One region of the Peribacillus sp. FSL E2-0218 genome, then DNA from elsewhere that is predicted to be linked to it. Evidence: riboswitches for the same ligand, from Rfam matches in the RefSeq annotation. Region 1 holds a riboswitch; each other region holds the start of a gene.
The links. Region 1 has a riboswitch for S-adenosylmethionine ahead of MHI53_RS13570 (bifunctional homocysteine S-methyltransferase/methylenetetrahydrofolate reductase). Riboswitches for the same ligand answer to the same signal wherever they lie in the genome.

Region 1 (6,034 bases):
AAGTTCCATTTCTTTTATGAATGTAACGATTTCCGGGAATAACGTGGATAATTCCTTCTCGTTTCGACTCTTGATGCTTATCGTATCGGAGTCAATCGTTAAGATGGCCCTAAAGCCGTCATATTTGACTTCATAACGCCAATCGTTAGAGACGGGCGCTTCCGGGTAATAAGTGGGCAGCATCGGTTTCATTTTGAAAAACACCTTCCGCAAATAAATGATTAACATTATTTTGCCAAAAAAACAACGGGTTAGAGTTGGCAAATTTTTTTTCGGTTTTTTTTTTACAAAGGGGAATAATAACTGTGTTCTCAAAATTAAAAATAAGTTATGAGGTGACCCATATGCATACAATGTGGAAGGGGAGCATATCATTCGGTTTGGTGAACATTCCGATTAAACTTCATGCGGCTACGGAAGATAAGGATATATCTTTACGGACACTGCACAAGGAATGTCATTCACCAATCAAATATGAAAAAGTGTGTCCGGTTTGCCAGAAAGAAGTGGGTAAAGATGATATTGTCCGCGCTTTCGAATATACAAAAGGAAAGTTTGTCGTTTTGGAGGACAATGAACTGGAACAGCTAAAAAAACAGAATGAAGAAAAAGCAGTGGAAATCGTGGATTTCGTGAAAATAGAAGAAATAGATCCGATCTATTTTAACCGCAGTTATTATATGTCCCCCAATGATGGGGGGATTAAGGCTTATTCCCTTCTAAGACAGGCACTTAAGGAATCCAATAAGGTGGGGATCGCCAAAATCATCATTCGCTCAAAAGAGCAAATGGCAGTCATTCGGGTCGTTGATAATACCCTTGTGATGGAGACGATTCATTATCCGGATGAAGTCCGCTCCGCAGCCGATGTTCCGAACATCCCTGCAAATGATGCGATCGTAAAAAAAGAAATTGATACGGCCGTGCTTTTAATCGATCAATTAACGTCGACTTTTGAACCAACCAAATACACGGATGATTATCGCACCGCTTTACTCGAACTGATTGAATCAAAGAAAACGGGACAGAAGACGATTGCAGCCAAAACGTCGGAACCGGCAGCAAACAATGTAACCGATTTAATGGAGGCGTTGCAAGCTTCCATTGACCGGACGAAGCATGAAGAACCGGAGAAAAGAACCACCCGTAAGAAGGCGGCAACGAAAAAAAAGAAACAAGCATAATACTAAAAAGCCAAGCGGAGTAGGAGTGCGTCGCTTGGCTTTTTATTTGGGTTTTCGTTTAAGTGGAGATCGATGCAGGGCAAAAAAAAAATCGCTCCCTTAAGAGCGACAATGAGGAATTCAATCGTGAAATCAACATATAGGCGAACCGTTGTAGTTTTCGACTATATATTGTGTTCATATTCTATCATATTTAATTCTGAAATAGCAACAAAATTACGATAACTTACTGATGATTTTTTCTGGAATTCCATGATATTTCAACCAATTGAAAGCATGGGAACCGTTTTCGGTTTTTAAGTTTGGGATATTCTCCTATTCGGCTATAGAATCAAATGGATTTTTAGTATAATTTATTCATATAAGGATGGTATATACTAAATGAGGATAGGGAGACGAAGAATGGAAAACAAGAAAATAGTTTCACTTCAAGTCAGTAAGCCCAAACAAGAAACATTTGCGAATGTCAACATTTTTTCTGCCATGAATAAACAAGCAGTGGACACCGTGACTGTAACGAAATCTGGCCTAATGGGTGATGGGGTAGGCAATGAAAAGTTTCATGGAGGCCCTGATCGAGTCGTATGTTTTTATCCCTATGAACACTACGCATTATGGAATGAGAAGTTCAATAAAAGGCTTGATATTCCCGCGTTTGGTGAAAATGTAACCGTTGCAGGGATGACAGAGGATGCTACCTATATTGGTGATATTTATCAAATAGGCGATGCGATCGTCCAAATTAACCAGGGAAGGATCCCATGTTCGACGATTTCCCATTTTAACCGTGAGGCCGGGCTTTCGAAAATAGTTATGAAAACGGGTTTCACTGGTTATTTTGCAAGAGTGATCAAAGAGGGGACCATAAAGAAACAAGATGAAATTTTGTTACTCGAACGCCAGCAGGAAAAAATCACGGTTCAATTCGCAACTGAGGTGATCCTTCATGGACGGGACGGGGAGGAAGGAGCGAGTGCATTACTTGCTGTGGATTCACTCGCGGACGACTGGAAACAAAGGGCCGTAAAGCGCATTCAGGCTGGCAGGACTGAATGAATTGTAGGGAAAATGAAAAAATGCGCGGTAAGGTATTGAAATTAACAGATTATTAAGGTAAATTAAATATAAATAAATTTTAAAATTTTATGAAAATTATATATCGATCTTATCGAGAGAGGTGGAGGGACTGGCCCGACGAAACCTCAGCAACCAGCTTAGGCAAAGGTGCTAAATCCAGCAAGCGGAGCTTGATAGATGAGGAGAATGTTCCAAGAAACCTTCTTCTTTGAGAAGGTTTTTTTTCTTTTCTCTCATACGCTTAGAATATGACAAAAACAGAATTGTTTTTGAGAGAGGGTGTAATAATGAATTTTCGTAAAGAATTGAAAGAAAGAATGCTGGTTGGAGAAGGGGCGATGGGGACTTTATTATACTCCTATGGCATCGATCAATGTTATGAGGAATTAAACTGTACCAATCCAGGTCAAATAGAATCGATCCATCGTGCCTATTTGGAGGCAGGTGCCGACATCCTACAATCGAACACGTATGGTGCCAACTTCAACAAGTTGAAGCGACATGGACTAGAAGATGAGGTAAGCAAGATCAATCGTCAGGGAGTCATCCTTGCCAAAAAAGCGGCAAAAGGCAAGGCCTATGTCTTCGGTACGATCGGGGCCCAGCGGAGTATAAGAAAATCGGATTTAAGCATGGAGGAAATAAAGCGAGGCTTTCGTGAACAACTTTACAGCCTGCTGATGGAAAGCCCGGATGGGATTCTCCTGGAAACCTTTTATGACCTCGAAGAACTGGAAACCGTGCTGGAAATCGTAAAAAAAGAAACGGAACTGCCAATCATCGCAAATGTTTCAATGCATGAATTGGGCAATCTCCAAAATGGGATCCATTTGAATGAAGCCTTTCAAAAACTCGAGCAATTGGGAGCCGATGTCGTCGGCGTGAATTGCCGACTTGGTCCGCACCATATGATTCGTGCCTTGGAAGAAGTGAGCCTGCCAAAGCATGCTTCGATTGCCATCTATCCAAATGCCAGTCTCCCGGATTATGTGGACGGCAGGCTCGTCTATAAGGCAGTGCCTGAATATTTCAGTTCGAGTGCCCTGGACTTACGTAAGCAGGGTGCCACGATCATAGGCGGATGCTGCGGTACGACTCCTCTGCATATTCAAGCTGTGAAGAATGCAGTTGGAAGCCTGGTTCCCGTGAAAGAAAAATTAACGAAACCCCGTGAAATAGAAATAATGGAGATCAGTGATAGAGAAGGAGAACTTCCTCTATATGAAAAGGCCAAAACAGAAAGGACGATCCTTGTTGAACTCGATCCACCGAAGAAGCTGGGAATAGAAACTTTCATGGTCGGGGCGAAGGCTTTGAAAAGTGCAGGGGTCGATTCGATTACATTAGCGGATAATTCACTTGCTTCCCCGAGGATATCGAATGAAGCGTTGGCAAATCTACTGAAAGATCAATTGAATGTGAAACCAATGGTACATATAACATGTCGTGACCGTAATTTAATCGGCCTGCAATCCCATTTAATGGGCCTGCAGACGGTAGGCTTGAATGAGATATTGATCATTACCGGCGATCCATCCAAGATCGGGGACTTCCCTGGAGCCACTTCGGTTTATGATTTATCCTCCTTTGACTTGATAAGCATGGTCAAACAATTTAATGAAGGCCTTTCCTATTCGGGTCAAAGCTTGGGCCAACGGGCAAATTTCAAAATTGCCGCCGCATTTAATCCCAATGTGAAGTACTTGGATAAAGCGGTGCAGCGTATGGAAAAGAAAATTGCCTGTGGTGCTCATTCCTTTTTGACACAGCCCATTTATTCAGTCCAACAGATGGAAGAAGTTCATGAAGCGACCAAACATTTGGAAACGCCGATTTTTATCGGTATCATGCCCTTGACAAGCACGCGGAATGCCGAATTCATCCACAACGAAATCCCAGGCATCAAATTGCCTGACAATGTCAGGAGAGCGATGGCATTAGCCGGGGATGATCCTGTAAAGGCAAGGATAGAAGGCGTGAGCATTGCAAGGGAGCTAGTGGACGCAGCAAGGGATAAATTCAAGGGAATCTATTTAATCACCCCATTCCTTCGTTATGAAATGACAGCCGAACTTACCAAATATATAAGGAAAGCCGATAGTAAACAAACATCAGAGGTGGCAGTGCATGAATAAAAAAGCGATACAAGAACAGTTGGATTCCAAAATTCTCCTGCTTGATGGAGCGATGGGAACCATGCTTCAGGCAGAGAATTTGACGGCAGCGGATTTCGGAGGCGAGCAGTTCGAGGGATGCAATGAATATTTATCGCTGACGCAGCCGGAACTCATCCAATCCATCCACGAAACTTATTTGGCAGCAGGTGCAGATATCATCGAGACAAATACTTTTGGTGCGACAAGCATCGTTCTTGATGAATACCAAATAAGCACGATTGCATACAAACTTAATAAAATTTCCGCAGAGCTTGCCGTCAACGCTTGTGAAAAGTATTCAAAGGGTAGCTGGCCAAGATATGTAGCAGGCTCGATGGGGCCCACGACAAAAACCCTATCGGTTACAGGAGGAACGACTTTCGATGTTTTAACCGACTCTTACGAAGAGCAGGCACTCGGCCTCTTGGACGGCGGTGTCGACCTTTTATTGGTGGAAACGTGTCAGGACATGCTTAATGTCAAGGCGGCCTTTTCTGGAATAAAAGCCGCCTTCGCCAAAATCGGAAAAGAAGTCCCGGTGATGATATCCGGTACGATCGAACCGATGGGCACTACACTTGCCGGCCAGTCGATAGAAGCTTTCTATTTATCGGTCGAACATATGAAACCTATTGCTGTCGGCTTGAATTGTGCGACAGGACCGGAGTTCATGATCGATCATATCCGGACGCTTGCAGAGATTTCAAATAGTGCCATCAGCTGTTACCCGAATGCCGGCCTTCCGGATGAGGAGGGACATTATCATGAGTCACCGGTTTCCCTTGCGGAGAAAATGAAGCAATTTGCCGAAAAAGGCTGGGTCAATATCATCGGAGGGTGCTGCGGTACGACACCTGAGCACATAAGGGAGCTTTCCAAGGCGCTCTCCGGCCTGCAGCCCCGCGTAAAGGCTGAATCTGCTCATGGCCACGCCGTATCAGGCATAGAGCCGCTCATTTACGATGAGTCAATGCGTCCTTTATTCGTAGGAGAGAGAACGAATGTAATCGGATCAAGAAAATTCAAGGAGCTGATCCGTGGAAAACATTACGAGCCAGCAGCCGAAATAGCACGAGCCCAGGTGAAAAAAGGTGCACATGTCATTGATATTTGTCTCGCAGACCCGGATGGCGATGAGCTCGGCGATATGAAGGAGTTCGTGGAAGAGGTCGTCAAAAAGGTGAAGGTGCCCTTGGTCATCGATACGACGGATGAAGCCGTCCTTGAGCAAGCATTAAAACATTCACAAGGAAAATCGATCATCAATTCCATAAATCTTGAAGATGGTGAAGAACGTTTTGAAAAAATCGTACCATTTATCCATCAATATGGTGCCGCCGTCGTCGTCGGAACCATCGACGAAACGGGGATGGCCGTCAATGCTGAACGGAAAATCGAAGTGGCCACACGTTCTGTCGACTTGCTTGTCAATAAATATGGTCTAAACAAAAGTGATATCATTTTTGACCCGCTTGTATTTCCAGTCGGTACCGGAGATGAGCAATATATCGGATCTGCATTGGAAACGGTGAAAGGAATCAAGGCAATCAAAGATAAGTTTCCGGAATGCTTGACGATACTTGGCATCTCGAATGTTTCGTTCGGATTGCCCGCACG
Region 2 (6,034 bases), 2.3 Mb from region 1:
TTCTTTGTTTGTAGTTCGATGACCGTTGTTCCATCGTATAACACATATGTCCGATTGGTAATGCCGATGATTTCGGAAAGCTCCGAGGACGCATAAATGATCGCTTTCCCCTTCCTGGCAAGCTTTGCAATCAATTCGAATATATCCTTTTTTGCTCCAACATCTACCCCTTTTGTCGGTTCATCGAATATGTATACATCCGCATCCGCCAAAAGCCACTTCCCGATGGCAACCTTTTGCTGATTACCTCCTGAAAGGTTTTCGACCTTCGCTTCACCAGAGGAAGCCTTGATGCCGAGACTCACAATCATCTCCTTCGCTTTTTCCTTTTCCGCCTTACGATCCACAACACTGAAAGTATTGCAAAATGTGCCGATACTGGCTGCAGTCAAGTTCGCCGTAACGGTTTCCTGAACAAGGACCCCTTCTTTCCTGCGTTCCTCCGGTACAAGTGCCAAACCGCTTTTTACCGCATCATGCGGTGATTTCAAGGAAACCCTTCTGCCGTTCAGTATGACTTTTCCCGTACCAATCGAAGTATGTCCAAACAGGACTTTACACAGCTCCGTTTTCCCAGCCCCGACCAAGCCTGCCAAGCCGACTATCTCTCCTGCCTTCAAATGCAGACTGACATCCTTAATCTTCCCCGCATCTGATAATCCCTTCACTTCCAGAACGACGTCACCAATTGCGGCATTCACTTCCGGGAACTGTTCATCCATCCTTCTCCCAAGCATGAGCTCAACCACTTCACTCTGGGTGATATCGCCCATTTTTCGGCAGGCGACACGCTCTCCATTCCTCATGACCGTGATTTCCTCACAAACCCTAAAAATTTCTGGGAGACGATGGGAGATGAAAATGATTCCTACACCCTTTTGCTTTAATTCATTTACAACTCGAAAAAGTTCCGAGGTCTCCGTATGGCTTAATGGGGCAGTTGGTTCGTCGAGAATCAAGAATTTGCATTCAGTCGAAACGGCCCTGGCTATGAGGACCATCTGCTTTTGGGCCAGGGTCAGATCTTTCACCAATTTTTTCGAAGGAACATGAATGTTCATATCTTCAAGAATCTGTGTGGCCGCGCTGTGCAGATCTTTCCATTTGACCAGCTGTTTCTTGCCCATGTTTTGGACCATTTCATTCAGCATTACATTTTCACCGACGGTTAAGTATGGGATGAGTGCCGTATCCACTTCCTGATACACGATTTGAATGCCCTGTTCCTGCGCTTCCTTTGGCGAACGGATTTCCCGCTTCATCCCATCGAGATAAATGTCACCTGAATAATGAACATGGGCCCCTGATAAAACTTTCATCAACGTGGATTTCCCTGCCCCATTTGCACCGACCAATGCATGGGCGGTCCCTGACCGTACCGAAAAATCAACATCTTTAAGCGCCTTGACTCCAGGAAATTCAATCGAAATGCCTTTCATTTCAAGTTGTGTGGCCATGTCCATTCCCCCTACCTGAACAGACACTCCCCTTCATAGGAAAGAGAGTGCCTCTTTTTTTACTTTTTATAGTGATCTTTCAAGACTTTCATCCAATCTTCTTCAAATTCGCTGGATTCACCCCATCCATCGACAATTCCAGATAGGTTCGTCATGTTTACCGCTTCTTTTGAAGCCTGGATTTGCTTTTGTGAAATGAGCGAAGCCTCTAAATCATATGTTTGCGGCGTATCCTCGCCCGCTAATTTTTTTGCCAATATCCTCATATTCACAGCCCCGATCAACTTTGGATCGACTGCTGCCGTGTAGGACCATGAGCTATCGGCAGAGTGCATTTCCTGAAGATCTGCATTGGATACGTCAATTCCGTATATCTTCACCTCATCACGGCCAGCTTCTTTTATCGCCCTGGCTGCTCCGATAGCAAACGCATCCCATGTTGCGAAAATGGCATCCAATTTACCTTTAGGATATTTATTCAGCATTGCGGCTACTGCATTCTGTGTCTGAACCGAAGTATCGGCAGATGCCACCCCGAACCTTTCGACCTCTTTTATACCAGGGTTTTCTTTTAATTTTTCCTGATAGACGGCATTTCTTCTCACCATTGGGGGAAAACCATCCACCCACAGATAGGCGATTGCCGATTTACCTTTCTGTTCTTCTATCAACTTATCAAAAGCAAGTGTTGCCAGCGCTTCATCATCCTGTGAAGTTAATGTAACACCGTCTATCTTGGATAAATCGCTTATGGAGTCGAAGGTGACAACGCTTTTTCCTGCATCAACCAGTTTTTGAACATCATTGACTGTTGCTGCATCATCCCCATGGGAAATGATATAGCCGTCATAATCCTGCTGCAAAGCCTGGGCTATGGCATCATGGAATTTGGCCGTATCTCCATTTGCTGTATATGTATCCACTTGGAACCCCAGGTCTTCCCCTTCTTCCTTCGCTCCAGCCAAATATTGGGCCGTATGATCATCTCCGCCTATTTTACGGATGACTTTGATTTTGGCTCCTTCCCCATCGGCAAATCTTTCTGGAACATTTTCAAATGAAACTTTTTCTTCTCGCTTCGGTTCCGTTGAACTTTGTCCTGAAGAGCAACCCGTTAAAAGCAAAGCAGAAGCGATAGCTGTAATGAATGCAGCGTTAATAGACTTTCTCATCCTGTTTCCCCCATTTTCTTCAATTATTCTTATCTGTTAAGTTGGTGTAAATCCTAAAATAAAAACCTCTCTAGTAATAGAGAGGTTTAATCGGCTGTTTTGCAGACTTGTCCCTCTCTTATCTGTCAAAACATTTCTGTTTTGCAGGATTTAGCACCAATTCCTAATGGAACGGTTGCTGGGCATCTTAGGGCCAGTCCCTCCGCCACTCTTGATAAGAGAATATATTGTGTTACGTTTTTCGTAATTACCACTTTATAGGGATATAGTCGTAAAGTCAATAGATTTTTGAATATTTGAAATGTTCGTCATGACTATTTATTTTCTTTGCAGTTGGGCTAGACGCTTTTTCTCGATTTTTTCCAGTCTCTCTAGCTGGCGCAATTTGACTTCGAACAAAGTGATAGGGTCACGGTAAACTTCCGGATTTTCCTTCATATGCTCCAAGGCGGCCTGGTAGTCTTTAATTTCCGTCTGCGTTTGTTCTATCGTTTTTTGCAGTAAGGCAAATGAGCTGCGATAGAAAAGTGAGATGTCCCGATCCAAGGATTTTTCAAACAATCCGAATTGGGTCAGGAAGCGATCCGTTATCATCTCCGCTACATCCTGGTAATCCTCGCCTTCCAAGTATTTCTTATAACGATTGTACATATTGGCTTTATTTTGCGGAATCGCCCCAAATAGTTTTCCTGCTCCTTTGAGCAGCAGCTGCGATGGCGTCCTGCGCAATAAGATATTGACGTTTTCGATCCGGATGCTGCTTGTCATCCGGTCCGCATCACGGCGCCAGTCATCCAATACCCTGAAGTCCCCGGCAAGCATGATCCGTTCTTCCTTGTATAGTTCATTGAATCCTGAACTCATTTCATCCATAAACTGCTGGCTTTGTGAGAATTCCATTTGGGAGCTGGCAATCCAGTCTTGCAGCGAACGGTAATATTGCGGCATGATTTTATCGGAAATGAAAGCTTGGATCCGATCATTCATTTCCTGATTCAACTCGATATGGACCTGACTGAAATCACTGCTTTCCGTTAACGATTTAGAGCAATCCCTAAGTAATTCGGGGATGTTGGAAGAAAGCTGATTTTTCACTTCATCTTTAATCATACGGTACGCCCTTATGATATTTTCACTTTTTTCTTTTTCCAAATCTGCCAGCTGGTTGACAGCGCCATTCAGCTTGACCTCCATCTGTTCATTCCAAGAGATGGAATGCTCACATTTCCTCTCGTTGGCGGCCCGTTTTTCTAACAAATAAGATAAAGTTTTGCGAATGAACGCAAGGATTTTTTCAGATCTTCTCTCCATCCAATTGCCATCTTGATAATTTGATTGAAGGAAAGCCGAAAGGTCCTTCAGCTGCTGCTTGCTATCATAAAGCTTGGAGAAGGCGAAAACTTTCGCATTCGGGAAATATGCATTCACCTTATCCCAAGTTTCGTCTTCCATCCGTACTGCCACTTGATCGCTGTAAATCGTATCCATCTTATTCAACAAGAAGTGTATCGGCAGCTTCGGAGCCAGCTTTTGAATCTCCAATAACAGATCCCGTTCACTTCCGGTGAAAGGAGCCCGGGCGTCAAGGACGAACAATAGGCCATCACTGCCATGCAAATAGCCTTGGAAATCAGATTCGACGCTTTTTTCCCCATTGAATCCAGGGGTATCCAACAGCCGCAGGCGATTATTCTTCAGGTAGTCACTAATCAGCGTAACATCGACAATCGTCCCCCGCTGACGGCGCGTTTCATCCAATTCCGTTAATTCCATCACAGCCTTGCGCTCTGTGTCCGTGATTTCGAGGATTTCCAAATCATCTCCGTCTTTAACGCTGACCAGGGACGAATGATCTTCGGCGGCAATGCTCTCGCCGACAATCGACTGGATGAAGGAAGTCTTGCCATTGCCTGCACTCCCAACTAGCAAAAGATTGAAATTGCCGGTATCTTTAAGCCCCTCGACCATCCACTTCAGCTTGTTGCCGACCTTTAAATCATTCTCTTCAGCCCACTGGATAATGGAATTGAAGAGTTTTTCACCAGCTTCGAGCCCGCCTCCCAATTTAGGGGACTTCGCCAACAGACTTTCTGCATCCTGAATGACCAGTGCATTGATCGTATCAGGGAATATTTCATTCCAGGACAACGCAGAGGCTGCTGCAAATAACGAGAGCTCCCCATCTGCGATTTTCAGCCAGTTTTCCAGGAGCCTTGGCACGACAGGGCTCAGCTCCTTGATCAAATGAGTTCCTTCAAGCAGACTTGCATAGGCATCCCGGTAAAGGACCGTAAGCTCTTCCCAGACGTCTCCTTGATTTAATTCAATCATATCTATCAAGTTATTGATCACTTTGAGCCATTCGAAATATGAATCGGTATATTTATAATTTTTCCAGAGGGCAACCGTCATTTTTTCGAAACGATTCTGGTCGAGCGCATATAGCGAACCTAAGACATTTGAAAAATAATCCGGAGCCATCGATTGAGCGACTCCCTGCTGGATATATGTTTTCAGCACATCGAACCAGCTCATTGATTCCGTACGGATACTTTCCTCCGACGCTAGGACCACTGCGCTGTTCCAATCCTTTTGTTCTTCAAAAAAGGCGCGTGCAATTTCCGTGACATTCGGGTAATCCGGTTGAAACTCAACGGCTTCCTTCACGACTTTGGACGCCAGGTCATTTCTTGATTCCACTATGTAAAGGGAAAATAATTGCAGAAGAACCTCCGTTTTCAACACCGCTTCATCGGTAACCACGGATTTATAGATATCTTCTGCCGTTGAATACATTTCCAGTTCAAAATAGGCGTCAGCGATATTTTTCTTCGCCCACGATCCAAGCTCGCCCTCAATGTTTTCCCATTTAAAAATGGCCGCTTCATAGTCATGGTGTTGAAAGTATACTTCCCCTTGTGCATATCGAATTGCGGTCAAATCCGCTCTTTCCTTTTTTTGTTCCACGAGGAACATTTCGCCCAAAGCTTGAATGGGATGTTTCGTTGCATCCTCAATCATCGTTTCATAATATTTTTTTTCGATTAGACGTTCGTCCATCTTTATTCCCCCGATATATTTCATATTTTCAATTAAAGGATGTTCACTGATTTGCTAAAGCCTTCCTGAAGCTTTCCGAGCAAAGAGCTCCATACGTTCCTTTAGTTAAGAAAATTATTGTTAAAACCTTAAAATGTTATTTTAACAAAACAATATGGTAACAAGATGTCACCACTCTTACAATTTTAAAACAGAAGCGAAGGGATTTGTAATGATTTTAATAAACCGTTACAGAGAAGTCATTTCCATATTCGAGAAAATATGTTTCCTTGTGCCCTTATCCTTGCCCCCCTGTTACAGCAGTCCCTTTAACCATTAAAAAACGAATAATAATTCCCACTTGAA
Region 3 (6,034 bases), 1.9 Mb from region 1:
TTAACGCAAATCCTAAAAATTTCTTCATCCTCTTCATCTCCCTTTATCTTTTGTCCAATTTGGATGTAATCACATCTCCAATAATTTGAATTACGAAGACGATAATTAGAATAACGATTGTCGCTACGAGCGTAACGTCATTTTGACTTCTTTGGTAGCCTTCCAAATAGGCCAGGTTACCAAGCCCGCCTGCACCGATGACCCCAGCCATTGCGGTATAGCCGACTAATGCAATCGATGTTACCGTGATCCCTGAAACGAGGGCGGGCATCGACTCTGGAAGAAGGACCTTCCAGATGATGGTGCTCGTTTTGGCCCCCATCGATTTAGCGGCTTCGATCACACCTTTATCGATTTCACGGAGACCGATTTCCACCATCCGTGCATAAAACGGGGCTGCTCCGATAATGAGTGCCGGCAGTGCCGCATTCTCGCCAATCATGGAACCGACTAGCGCTTTGGTGAAAGGAATGAGCAGTACGATCAAAATAATGAATGGAATCGAACGGAAAATATTAACGAGAGCACTGATGATCCCGTTAGCGGCCCGGTTTTGCCACATATTGCCCTTCCCTGTCAGGAACAGGACCAACCCCAATAGTATCCCGATAAAGAAGGTTGCCACTACAGAGATGCTTGTCATATACAGTGTTTCTTTTGTTGCCTCAATCATTTTTTCCCAATCCACATTCGGCAATAATTCTTCAAGCATGAGTGATCACCTCCACGCCTACCTGCTGTGCTTTAACGAATTCGATTGCGCGGAGCATTTCATCCTCTGTGCCATCAAGGTGAATGAACAATGTTCCATATGAGCCGCTTCTTGTTTGGGATATTTTACCTTGAACGATGTTGACATCCAACTCGAAGTTGCGTACGAGCTTGGTTATCAACGGGCTTTCGGCATGGTCACCGACGAAAGTCAATTGAATCACTTTACCTGCAGGATAGCGTTCGAACAAATGGTCCATCGTTTCTTTCGTTTCTTCTGGTTCCGTCACCTGCTGCACGAAACGCTTCGTCATCTCTTCCCGCGGGTCCCTGAACACATCGAGGACTGGACCTTGCTCAACGACCTGCCCGTTTTCCATCACGGCCACACGATGACAGATTTTACGGATTACATGCATTTCATGTGTGATCAAGACGATCGTTAATCCCAGTCGCTGATTGATATCCACGAGCAATTCAAGGATGGAGTCAGTGGTCTGTGGGTCCAAAGCGGAAGTCGCTTCATCACACAATAGAACTTTCGGATCATTGGCAAGGGCCCTTGCGATTCCGACCCTTTGCTTTTGTCCGCCGCTTAGCTGCGAGGGATACGCCTTTTCCCTGCCTTCAAGTCCGACCAGTTTGATCAATTCATTGACTCGCTTCATCCGTTCCGATTTTGAAACCCCTGCAATTTCCAACGGGAAGGAAATATTATCCTGAACGGTTCTGGACCATAATAAATTGAAATGCTGGAATATCATGCTGATTTCCTGGCGGGCCTTACGAAGGTTAGCCCCTTTAATTTTGGAAATTTCCTTATCCGCTACGACAACCGTCCCCTCGCTCGGTGCCTCCAAGCCATTGAGCATTCTTATCAGCGTACTTTTCCCTGCCCCACTGTATCCAATGATGCCGAAAATCTCGCCTTTATTTATGTCAACGTTCACGTTATTTACAGCCTTGATCGTCCCGCCGTTTCCTTTTCCTGTTCGAAACAGCTTACTGACGTTGGTCAATGTAATCATTCATGCTCACCTCTTTTATCCAATAAAACCTATGAACTTAGTTGATTTATCTACATTATCCAGCTTTTAATCTTTTACCAAGCTTGCACATGCTTATGGTTTCCTAAATTTTAAAAATAAAAAAACCTTTCTGCATGAGCAGAAAGGCAGGTAAAAAAGCTGGCCTTCCCCTCATCTTCCAAAGTGTTTACACTTTGTGTGAATTGGCACCTTTCCAAGGAAAAACCTCCTTGTCGGTTGCCGGGCTTCATCGGGCACATCCCTCCACCTCTCTTGATAAGAGCTAATATATAGAATATTTGTACATCATTACGTTCATTAGTATGGAGAAATTCTATCACAGATAAAAAAGGAGTGCAATGTATATTATTTCTAACACAAAAAAGTTTAGGACTACTTTCTTAAATCGATTGGGATGTCACCGAAACGATATCCGTCGCTTTCTGTATTGCCTGCTCCAAATCTTCTATCAAGTCATCTACATTTTCTATTCCGATGGATAGACGGACTTGATCGGCGCTCACTCCGGATTTTGCCAAGCCTGCATCATTCAGCTGTTGATGGGTGGTGCTGGCGGGGTGGATGATTAAACTCTTCGCATCTCCCACATTCGCCACATGTGACCATAACTCCACCGAATTGATGAGCCTGGCCCCTGCTTCACGGTCTCCTTGAATCCCAAAGGTCACCACGGCTCCCGCACCCTTAGGCAGGTATTTATTCGCAAGCGCTTTATCTGGATGATCCTCATTGGCCGGATAGGATACCCATTTCACGGCAGGGTGGTTTTTCAAGTATTGTATGACGGTCTTGGTGTTAGCAAGATGCTCTTTCATCCTTACATGAAGCGTTTCAAGACCAAGCGTAAATTGGAAAGCACTTTGGGCGCTTAACGCAGGTCCTAAATCGCGGAGCAATTGCACCCGGGCTTTGGTAATGAAGGCCGCAGGGCCCACTGCATCGGCATAAACCAAGCCATCGTAGCTTGGGTCAGGCTCCGTGAAACCGGGGAAGTTCGGCGAGTTCCAGTTGAAATTGCCTCCATCCACGATGACACCGCCTAAAGTCGTTCCATTACCCAAAAGCCACTTCGTTGCGGAATGGATGACGATATCCGCTCCAAAATCGATCGGTCTGCAAAGATACGGAGTAGCGAAGGTGTTATCGATGATCAATGGGATGTGGGCTTCGTGGGCGATCTTTGCCACCGCTTCAATATCGAGGACCCGCAAACTTGGATTTCCAATCGTTTCTGCAAATATGGCCTTTGTTCTTGGCGTAATTGCCCTTTTAAAATTCTCAGGATCATCAGGAGAAACGAATTTCACCTTAATTCCGTATTTAGGAAGGGTGTTTTCGAAAAGGTTATATGTTCCCCCATACAAGGTGGAGGCCGAAACGATTTCATCCCCTGCACCGGCAATATTGAGGATTGACAGTGAAATGGCAGCCATTCCGCTTGCAGTGGCCAATCCGCCGATTCCGCCTTCCAATAATGCCATTCTCTCCTCAAAAACGCTGACAGTTGGATTATGGAGACGTGTATATATATATCCCGTTTCCTTTAGACCAAATAAATTGGCTGCATGATCGGTATCTTTGAACAAGTATGCATTGCTTTGATAAATCGGAACGGCACGTGCTCCAGTCTCATCTGCTTGCAGGCCACCATGAACACTCAATGTTTCGAAACGCAATTTTTTATCTGACATACGCCTTCTCCTCTTCCTATATGGATTTCATTGAAAATATAAGCGGCCTTGGGAACGGTTCTTCACTTAAACAAAAAAAACCACTTCCACAAGAAGAGGCTTTCATACACACCTCATCTTCCAGAGTCAACACTCTGCTGGAATTAGCACCGTATATATGTATACCGGTTGCCGGGCTTCGTCGGGCCAGTCCCTCCGCCACTCTTGATAAGAACTATTAAATTTTGACCTTTACATGCAACAGTTTTCCACATTCAAAATATAGCATTTTACCATTATCCAGTCAATCAATTGTTAGAATATTCTTTGTTTTTTTATTCTGCCTCTCTACCTAGTTGCTATAAAGCCAAAAACCCAATCCGGTTTCCGTTTGGGTTTCTCAGCTGATTTCCTTAAGCAATCCATACAGATACGGAACGGATTGAAAGGCATATATCTTTTTGTACAGTTGTCCTTCCTTGAACAGCAATAAACAGGGCACACTTTCGATTTCATATGTTTCGGCCATCCCTTGGACATAGTTCATATTCATTTTGCCTGCCATCATTTCCGGGAATAATTGCAAAGATATCGTCAGCATTTTCGACGCCACCTGACACGTGCCACATAAAGGCGTGTATAAATATAGGCAAAAGTTTTCCCCGCTTTCAATAGCAACCCGGCATTCTTCCTCATTCCATTCCTGCATCACTAAGTCGTTCACCCTTTAACTTAAAAATTTCATTTTAACATTCATGTTGGCAGCCAGAAGTACAGTTGCAATATGATGTTCCGGTGAGCTTTCCACTTCTTTGTACATTTTATGAATGTACAGGTGGTTCGCCTCCGGCATTTCCCTTCGAAATTGCTTGCGCAGTTTTTCTCCCGATTCATCTGCATCAAAAAGGAGATACACATCCCGGTCCATCAATTCCTCCACCAATTCATCCAGTTTAGTGATGGAAATGGTTCCATTCGTACATCTTATTTCCACATCTTCATTTAAAACGGAGGCAACCTTTTTTCTGTCGGAACTGCCCTCTACAATGATCACCTTATCGAAATCGCCGCATTCCATGTCATCACTCCATTTCACGAATTATGTGGACAACCGCCAAGCACGAAAGGAAAAAGAGAGCAGACCCTCTTAAGGGCCCCCTCTCCTTCGTTTTACCCGTTGATCAAGCTTTCATATTCTTCCGCGCTCATAAGTCCTTCAACATCACTGCTGTTCGTTGGTTCAACGACGATCATCCATGCTTTTTCAAAAGGAGATTCATTCACATATTCAGGGTTGTCACTTAACTCATCGTTCACTTCGACAACCTTGCCGCTGATCGGAGCATACAGCTCAGAAACGGTCTTTACCGATTCAACGCTTCCGAATGGCTCGTTGGCTTTAAGCTCGTCTCCAACTTCAGGAAGCTCGACGAAAACGATGTCCCCTAGCTCTGATTGGGCAAAAGCCGTTATCCCGATACGCACAGTACCATCTTCCGTTTTGACCCATTCATGTTCTTTCGTGTAACGAAGTTCTTTTGGTGTTGTTGTCATTATTAATTCCCTCCATATGTATAGCTTATTTTTCTATTACATTATAAGGTAGAAATATTATTTAAGTAAGGAATTAACCAAATTTTTGTATAATTTTAGTTCCATACCTGTTCGAATTGCTCTTCTTTGAAACCTACTGTCACTTTCGTACCATCCGTAACAATCGGCCTTTTCAGAAGCATCCCATCAGTCGCCAATATATCAAGCATTTCGGCTTCGGTAGCTTCCTTAAGCTTATCCTTCAAGCCCAGCTCGCGATATTTTTGTCCGCTAGTATTGAAAAACTTCTTCAACTCCAACCCGCTCGTTTTATACAATTGTTCGATTTCGGTTCGGGAAGGCGGATTTTCCGCTATATGGATCGCTTCATATTGCAGTTCATGATGATCCAGCCACTTCTTCGCATTGCGGCATGTGCCGCATTTTGGGTACCAGTATAATATTAAGCCCATCGTTTCACCACCTATCAATAGAATACCCGTTTTCACCAAGCAATACAACGAAATGCACCGGATTTGAACAAAGGAAATAAAGGGAATGCCCATTGCGGACATTCCCTTCATTGAACCATTTCATTGCTTATAGCGCGTATTTTTCCGTTTCGATTACCTTGACGGACGCTTCACGTTTTTTCGCAATGACATTGATTGGGGTATGTCTTGTCAACTTGCGAAGCGAAGAAAGCATGATGCGTAAAGTATCACCCGTTTCTACGGCAATCAAGGTTTCCTTTGCATGCTGTTCAAGTTCATTGAATGCTTCTTGAACGAAAATTTCAGTGTAAAGCACCTTTTGTTTGTTCTTCTCCAAACCAGTAGCCGCAATCGCTTTTTCCGTACGTAATACGACCGATTCCGCAGCATACGCAAGCGATACGATGTCCGCAATGTTGGAAAGGATTTCTTGCTCTTGATCAAGTTTTTTGCCGAACTTTTGCGCAGCGAGGCCAGCTGCCAAAATACCGATTTTCTTGGCGTTTCTAACAAGCATTTTTTCTTGTGCCAAAGGCTCGTCGCCAGGCTCTTCCGGCATCATCATCATTAATTCTTC
Region 4 (6,034 bases), 1.3 Mb from region 1:
CTAAAAAGGCAATCGTGGGTCCTTGCTTGGAAGAGGTTTTTTTGGCGATGAATCCTGTTTCGTGTCCAGCTATATCGCGGGTCACTTCAAAACCCGCCGCTTGAAGCAATTTCGTCAACGTATCCGAAGCGAAGAACTCTTGATTGCCAATTTCTGGTTTGGCATGGATCGCCTGACTCGTTTCCACATATAATTTGGAATGTTCATCGATGTGATCGGCAATGATTTGCTGAGGCGACTTCACTAATTCAATTCCCATATTGCTATCTCCCCTTTTCTGTTAATGAAAAAGCCGGACAGCTACCTATATTGCATCCGGCTCTTTCGATCTTTACATCATTTTTCATTAGCTGGTTTTGTCCAGGAATCTTGGTAATTCAATAATTCATCGACCGTCACATATGCCGGAATCGAGCTTCCTTTATACGTTTTTTTAATGAACGCTTCCACTTCTTTCGACTGATAAAGTTCGACTAATTTTTGCAGTTCAGGACGATCGGCATCTCCCTTTTTGACGGCAATGATATTGATATACGGTTTCGCCGTTTTACTTTCATGGAATAATGAATCTTTTAAGTTAAGTCCCGCTTCCACGGCAAAGTTACTATTGATGGTGGAAGCATCGGCATCATCCAGCAAACGTGGCGTACTTCCGGCAGCAACAGGTTTGATTTTCAAGTTTTTCGAATTATCCTTAATGATATTCGCTGATCCCGACCCATTGAATTCATCTTTCAATGTAATCAAGCCCGCTTCCTGTAAAAGGAGTAAGCCGCGGCCCCAATTCGTTGCTTCATTCGGAACGGCAATAGTGGCACCATCTGGAATATCTTTTATACTTTTATGTTTTTTCGAATAAAGGCCCATTGGCGCAATGACGGTAGACCCGATGGCCTCCAATTTCAAATTTTGATCTTGAATGAATTCATCGAAATAGGCGACCGTTTGGAATGAATTCGCATCGATTTCGCCCTCGCTCAAGGCAAGGTTTGGTTGGATATAATCATTAAACGTGACCAGCTCGATATTCAGGTTCTTCTTTTTGGCTAATTCGACAATGTACTCCCACGTTCTCGTATCCCCGCTGTTGACTCCGACTTTCACGGTTTTCACATCATCTGAACTGCCTGATGCCCCCTTCTCGTTTCCGCATGCTGCCGTCACGAGCGCAAATGCCAATACCATGATCGTTACTAAAATTTTCTTCATGTCTCCTACCTCCTGATATATTTATCTTCTTCTGATTTTTCTGGAAACGAAGTTCCCGGTGGATTGCAGTAATTGAACGATGATCACGAGCACTGCTACCGTGACGACCATCGTCATCGTATCGAATCTTTGATAACCGTAAGCCAAAGCTAGATCTCCGACCCCGCCAGCACCAACGGCCCCTGCCATCGCAGTAGCTCCGACAAGCCCGATTGTCGCTGTTGTGAAGGTTAGGATCAGCGAACTAAGTCCCTCAGGAATCAAAAAGCGATGGATGATCTGCCATGTTGTTGCCCCCATTGCCTGGGCTGCCTCGATGATTCCTTTGTCCACCTCCAACAGGGAGTTCTCGACGAGCCGGGCAATATAAGGAGCGGCGTAAAAAACAAGCGGAACAATCGCTGCATTCGAACCGATTCCAGTGCCTACGATCCATCTAGTAAAAGGAATGATTGCGACAAGTAAGATGATGAAAGGAACCGATCGCACAATATTTATGATTGGGTTCAATACATTAAAGATCCATTTATTATCCATGATGTGACCCTTCCTTGTTATGACGAGCAAGACGCCAAGCGGAAGCCCGATCAGCCCGGAAAAAATCAACGAGAGGGCTACCATATAAAGAGTGTCGCCGAAAGCGGTCGACAGCTGCTCTGCCGTTATTTCCATTCCCCAAAGTGTATTACCCATTTACCTGCACCTCCTGGACGAGAATCCCCTCATCTTTAATATATTGATAAGCCTTGGCTACCTCTTGCTTGTCACCCGTCACTTCGATGATCAAATTCCCAAACGGCGTTTCTTGAATTTCAGAAATATTGGCTGATAAAACACTTAAGTGAACATCATATTTCTTTGAGATCGTAGAAAGCAGCGGGGTGCCGGAAGTAGTCCCAATAAAATTAATTTTCCAAATAATCGGAATGTGCGTCCCTATCCTTTTTAGGAAACTTTGCGGAATCTCATCATGGATCACCGTTCTCACGAAGTTTTTGGCGATAGCCGTTTTGGGCTTGGCAAACACCTCGAACACGGAGCCTTGTTCAACCACGAAGCCTCCCTCCATCACTGCCACCTTATTGCAAATTTCCCTGATCACGGACATTTCATGGGTGATGAGCAGAATGGTGATATTGTATTCTTTATTGATTTTCTTCAAGAGCTGCAGCACGGCACTCGTTGTTTGCGGATCCAATGCGGATGTCGCTTCATCACATAAAAGGATCGATGGGTTGGTGGCCAATGCCCGTGCAATCCCAATCCGCTGCTTTTGACCGCCGGATAATTGTTCCGGATAGCTCTTTGCTTTACTCGATAAGCCGACGAACTCAAGCAGCTCGCTTACCCGCTCTTTGATCTCTTTACTTGGCGTGCCCGATAAAACCAGCGGTACAGCAATATTATCAAAAACGGTCTTCGAGTTTAGTAAGTTGAAATGCTGAAAGATCATCCCGATTTTCTTCTTTTCTGCCCGTAATTCCTTCGGGCTCAATGAAGTGAGCTCCTTCCCGCCGACGACTACCCTACCTTCTGAAGGATGTTCCAGCAGGTTGACTAGCCTGATCAACGTACTTTTCCCGGCCCCGCTATAACCGACTACACCGAATATATCCCCCTTCTCGACGGTCAAATCGATGCCTTTCAATGCTTCGACGGTCTGCTTCTTCGTTTCGTAAACCTTTTTAACATGTTGAAACTCAATCATCCTGTCTCCCCCCAGTTGTTCGTTTTTTCGATTTCATTATCAGAGAAGAGCTTTGCATGAATAAACAAAAGAGGCCTCCTCCGTCATCAGACAGAAGAGGCCTCTTTTAGAAATAAAAAAGAGTAAACTCTTAATTTAATTATCTAAGAAAAGCTCCTTCTTATCTTTCAAACTTTCGTCCGTTGGAATTAGCACAGTATTTTTACAAAAGTAAAAACCCGCTGCCGAGGTATCATAGGGCCAAGTCCCTCCACATCTCTTGATAAGAAATAACGTTATATTTAATTATGTCCTTCACTATATCTTCAAATCCAGCTAAAGTCAACCACCATTTTCATCATTCAAAAAATTTTGACAGGATAGTTTATTTATTATTTTTTTATTATATCAATATAATTTATTATAAAGATTTCCTCATTCTCCATACAAGATATTTTTCGTTTTCTTCCCTTAGCTTCACCATTCCTGACTTCGTATAGAACCGAACCGCGCGTTGATTATCCGGAGACACCCTTAACTGATATTCGGATACCCCGAACTTCCTGAAAAAGGTTTCTGCATAGCCGACCAATTCCTTGCCAAGCCCCTTACTCCGGTATTCGGGAATAAGATAAAACAGATTCACATAGCCAATTTCAGTACCTTCATATTCCCGAATTTGAAGCTCCATCTGTCCGATCGGCTCCTGATCCCGTTCAATGATCACCTGCCCATCCGGAAATTGGCGCACCCTTTCTTTAATTCTATTCAAATACGATCGCTCATCTCCAAAACCCTCTTCAGACCCAAAACTTACAACATACGAATCCTTCCTGAATGCAACGATTGTTTCCTTATCTTTATCGATATCTATGGTTCTAAATATCAACTTCATCACTCTCTTTCGTTTTGTTGGGATAATAATGACAGGTACTTGCACTCTTTATTGTTAAATAAGAGGACACTTTTCTCCAACTGCTGCAAATCTTCTCTAAAAGAATAAGCTTCTTTTTTCATTCCCTTCATCACTTTACATGTACATGAAGCATGCTGTAAAAATCATGTATACTACACATTAACAACATATTCCATTATAAAATGAATTAAATTGTCGATGCTAGCAAAGATTGTTTAACCAGTTCATCGTTTAACATTAGCTGGCTACTATTGCGGTCAATCGAATATTTCGTCCCAAACCCCATTTAATTCGTCCCACATTCGAATTTACCGACCAAACCCCCGTTTTTTCCGGCCTACATACGAATATTTCGTCCTACACCTCGATTAATTCGGCCGATCCGCCTTTGCATCATTCCATCCATAAAAAAAAGAAGCTGTACGTGCAGCTTCTTTTCATTGTTATTTATCGTGAAAGGGTTCCTTGCAGGCGATTGGCTTCGGCAATGACTTTTTCTTCGTCGATGGTGAGGGAGACGCGGTCTTTGACGACCATTTTGCCATCGATGTATACATCGCATACGTCGTTTCCGCGTGCGGCATAGAGCAAGTGTGAGTAAGCTTCGCTTAGCGGCTGCAGATGTTCTTTGTCGTGAGGGTAAATCGTGATGAAGTCCGCTTTTTTACCTGCTTCGAGTGATCCGGTGTGACTCATGCCGATTGCTTCGGCGCCCATTCTGGTGGCCATGGCCAGTGCGGTTTGGGCTGGGAATTTAGTGGCGTCCTTGTAGATGCCTTTTTGCAGCAAGGCTGCCGTCCTCATTTCCTCGAACATATCGAAGTTGTTATTGGAAGCTACGCCATCTGTTGCCACGCCCACTTTAATGCCTGCATCCAAGAGGCTGACAACATCGGCAATCCCCGATCCGAGCTTTAGGTTACTGATTGGATTGTGGGCAACACGGACGTCATGCTGTTTTAATATCGACCGTTCTTCATCATTGAGAACGACACCATGGGCCATCACGGTCGGCTGGTCGAACAGTCCTAGACGGCGAAGGTGTTCGACAGGACGGGATCCGTACCGCTTTTCGATGTCGAGGATTTCAAAGTCCGTTTCCGATACGTGAATGTGCACCATCAAGTCATTTTCCTTAGCGATCCGGGCACTCTCGGAAATGGCTTCAGGTGTACAGGCATACGGGCTATGCGGTGCGACCATGGTGGTCAGGCGGCCATCGGCAAAATTCTTATACGCTTTCGAGAACTGTTCAGCCCCGGTGAGGTTCGCTTTTTGGTCTTCTTCGGTACCCAAGCTGAAAATCGTGTAGGAGAAGGCTCCGCGCATGCCTGTTTCGCTTATCGTTTCCATGACAGCCCCTGCATCTATTCCATTTGGATTGAACATATCCGAAAAGGTCGTCGTGCCCGATTTCATCATTTCCAAGATGCCAAGCTGTGTGCTTACTGAGGCAATTTCGGTTGTGAACTGGGCCTCGATCGGCCAGATTTTCGTTTCAAGCCATGGCTTGAGCAGCATATCATCCCCGATTCCGCGCAATAGCGTCATCACGATATGTGAATGGGCATTTACAAGACCTGGCATCACCCATTTCCCGCCAAGGTCGATCACTTGATCTGCATCCTTCAATTGCTCTTTTGAATGCGGACCGATAGAGGAGATGGTTTGATCCTGCACAACCATCATGCCATTTTCAAAGATTTGATTTTCCTTATCCATGGTAAAAAAAGTAGCATTCATATATATCGTTTTCATTCGTATCTCCTCCAAAGTCGTATCATTGCTCAACATGTGTCTATTCCGCATTCTACCCTAGCCTCTTACCGGTATTCAAGTAATTCCATATTATCAGGGGCGATTACCTTTTACCTTAGGAAGCTAATTCCATTTAATCAGCTGCTTAAAAACACCTTTCCTCTATTGCTGGAGGAAGTTTCGGCGACAGTAATGGCTTCCTGCACATCCCGAAGGTCATAGTGGGAATGAGGCAGCATGAGTTTCAAGCTATGATCGGCAATGAAGCCGAGCAAGCGGTCAAACGTTTCGTGCCAGGTTTGAACGGACGCCCGCTGGTTCCAATGCCTTAGGTGAAACATCTGAACATGAACTTTTGTCGCTTTAGAAATTTTCGCCCAATTGACGGATTGACCTGATAGCAGACCGATCGTCAGCAGAATGCCAGTAGGCTGAACACAAAAAGCCAGCTCAGAGCCAGCATT

Region 2: linked by a shared signal. The riboswitch ahead of MHI53_RS02605 (sugar ABC transporter substrate-binding protein) and the one ahead of MHI53_RS13570 (bifunctional homocysteine S-methyltransferase/methylenetetrahydrofolate reductase) in region 1 are both predicted to bind S-adenosylmethionine.
Region 3: linked by a shared signal. The riboswitch ahead of MHI53_RS23045 (O-acetylhomoserine aminocarboxypropyltransferase/cysteine synthase family protein) and the one ahead of MHI53_RS13570 (bifunctional homocysteine S-methyltransferase/methylenetetrahydrofolate reductase) in region 1 are both predicted to bind S-adenosylmethionine.
Region 4: linked by a shared signal. The riboswitch ahead of MHI53_RS19670 (methionine ABC transporter ATP-binding protein) and the one ahead of MHI53_RS13570 (bifunctional homocysteine S-methyltransferase/methylenetetrahydrofolate reductase) in region 1 are both predicted to bind S-adenosylmethionine.

What each region holds. Positions count from the first base shown of each region.
Region 1 is NZ_CP150304.1:2,833,676-2,839,709, reverse strand. It holds gene ligD (DNA ligase D) at 1-192, opposite strand, end outside; gene MHI53_RS13580 (Ku protein) at 345-1,184, shown strand; gene MHI53_RS13575 (MOSC domain-containing protein) at 1,587-2,240, shown strand; SAM riboswitch class I at 2,347-2,445, shown strand; gene MHI53_RS13570 (bifunctional homocysteine S-methyltransferase/methylenetetrahydrofolate reductase) at 2,549-4,396, shown strand; gene metH (methionine synthase) at 4,389-6,034, shown strand, end outside.
Region 2 is NZ_CP150304.1:539,039-545,072, reverse strand. It holds gene MHI53_RS02610 (sugar ABC transporter ATP-binding protein) at 1-1,457, opposite strand, end outside; gene MHI53_RS02605 (sugar ABC transporter substrate-binding protein) at 1,517-2,629, opposite strand; SAM riboswitch class I at 2,745-2,850, opposite strand; gene MHI53_RS02600 (GTPase domain-containing protein) at 2,948-5,689, opposite strand.
Region 3 is NZ_CP150304.1:4,749,848-4,755,881, forward strand. It holds gene MHI53_RS23030 (MetQ/NlpA family ABC transporter substrate-binding protein) at 1-28, opposite strand, end outside; gene MHI53_RS23035 (methionine ABC transporter permease) at 44-712, opposite strand; gene MHI53_RS23040 (methionine ABC transporter ATP-binding protein) at 705-1,739, opposite strand; SAM riboswitch class I at 1,908-2,022, opposite strand; gene MHI53_RS23045 (O-acetylhomoserine aminocarboxypropyltransferase/cysteine synthase family protein) at 2,141-3,451, opposite strand; SAM riboswitch class I at 3,562-3,665, opposite strand; gene MHI53_RS23050 (thioredoxin family protein) at 3,831-4,139, opposite strand; gene MHI53_RS23055 (toprim domain-containing protein) at 4,158-4,508, opposite strand; gene gcvH (glycine cleavage system protein GcvH) at 4,601-4,984, opposite strand; gene MHI53_RS23065 (arsenate reductase family protein) at 5,080-5,436, opposite strand; gene MHI53_RS23070 (acyl-CoA dehydrogenase family protein) at 5,564-6,034, opposite strand, start outside.
Region 4 is NZ_CP150304.1:4,098,409-4,104,442, forward strand. It holds gene MHI53_RS19655 (M20 family metallopeptidase) at 1-259, opposite strand, end outside; gene MHI53_RS19660 (MetQ/NlpA family ABC transporter substrate-binding protein) at 337-1,209, opposite strand; gene MHI53_RS19665 (methionine ABC transporter permease) at 1,231-1,881, opposite strand; gene MHI53_RS19670 (methionine ABC transporter ATP-binding protein) at 1,895-2,917, opposite strand; SAM riboswitch class I at 3,075-3,186, opposite strand; gene MHI53_RS19675 (GNAT family N-acetyltransferase) at 3,318-3,785, opposite strand; gene MHI53_RS19680 (amidohydrolase family protein) at 4,260-5,570, opposite strand; gene MHI53_RS19685 (zinc-dependent alcohol dehydrogenase family protein) at 5,708-6,034, opposite strand, start outside.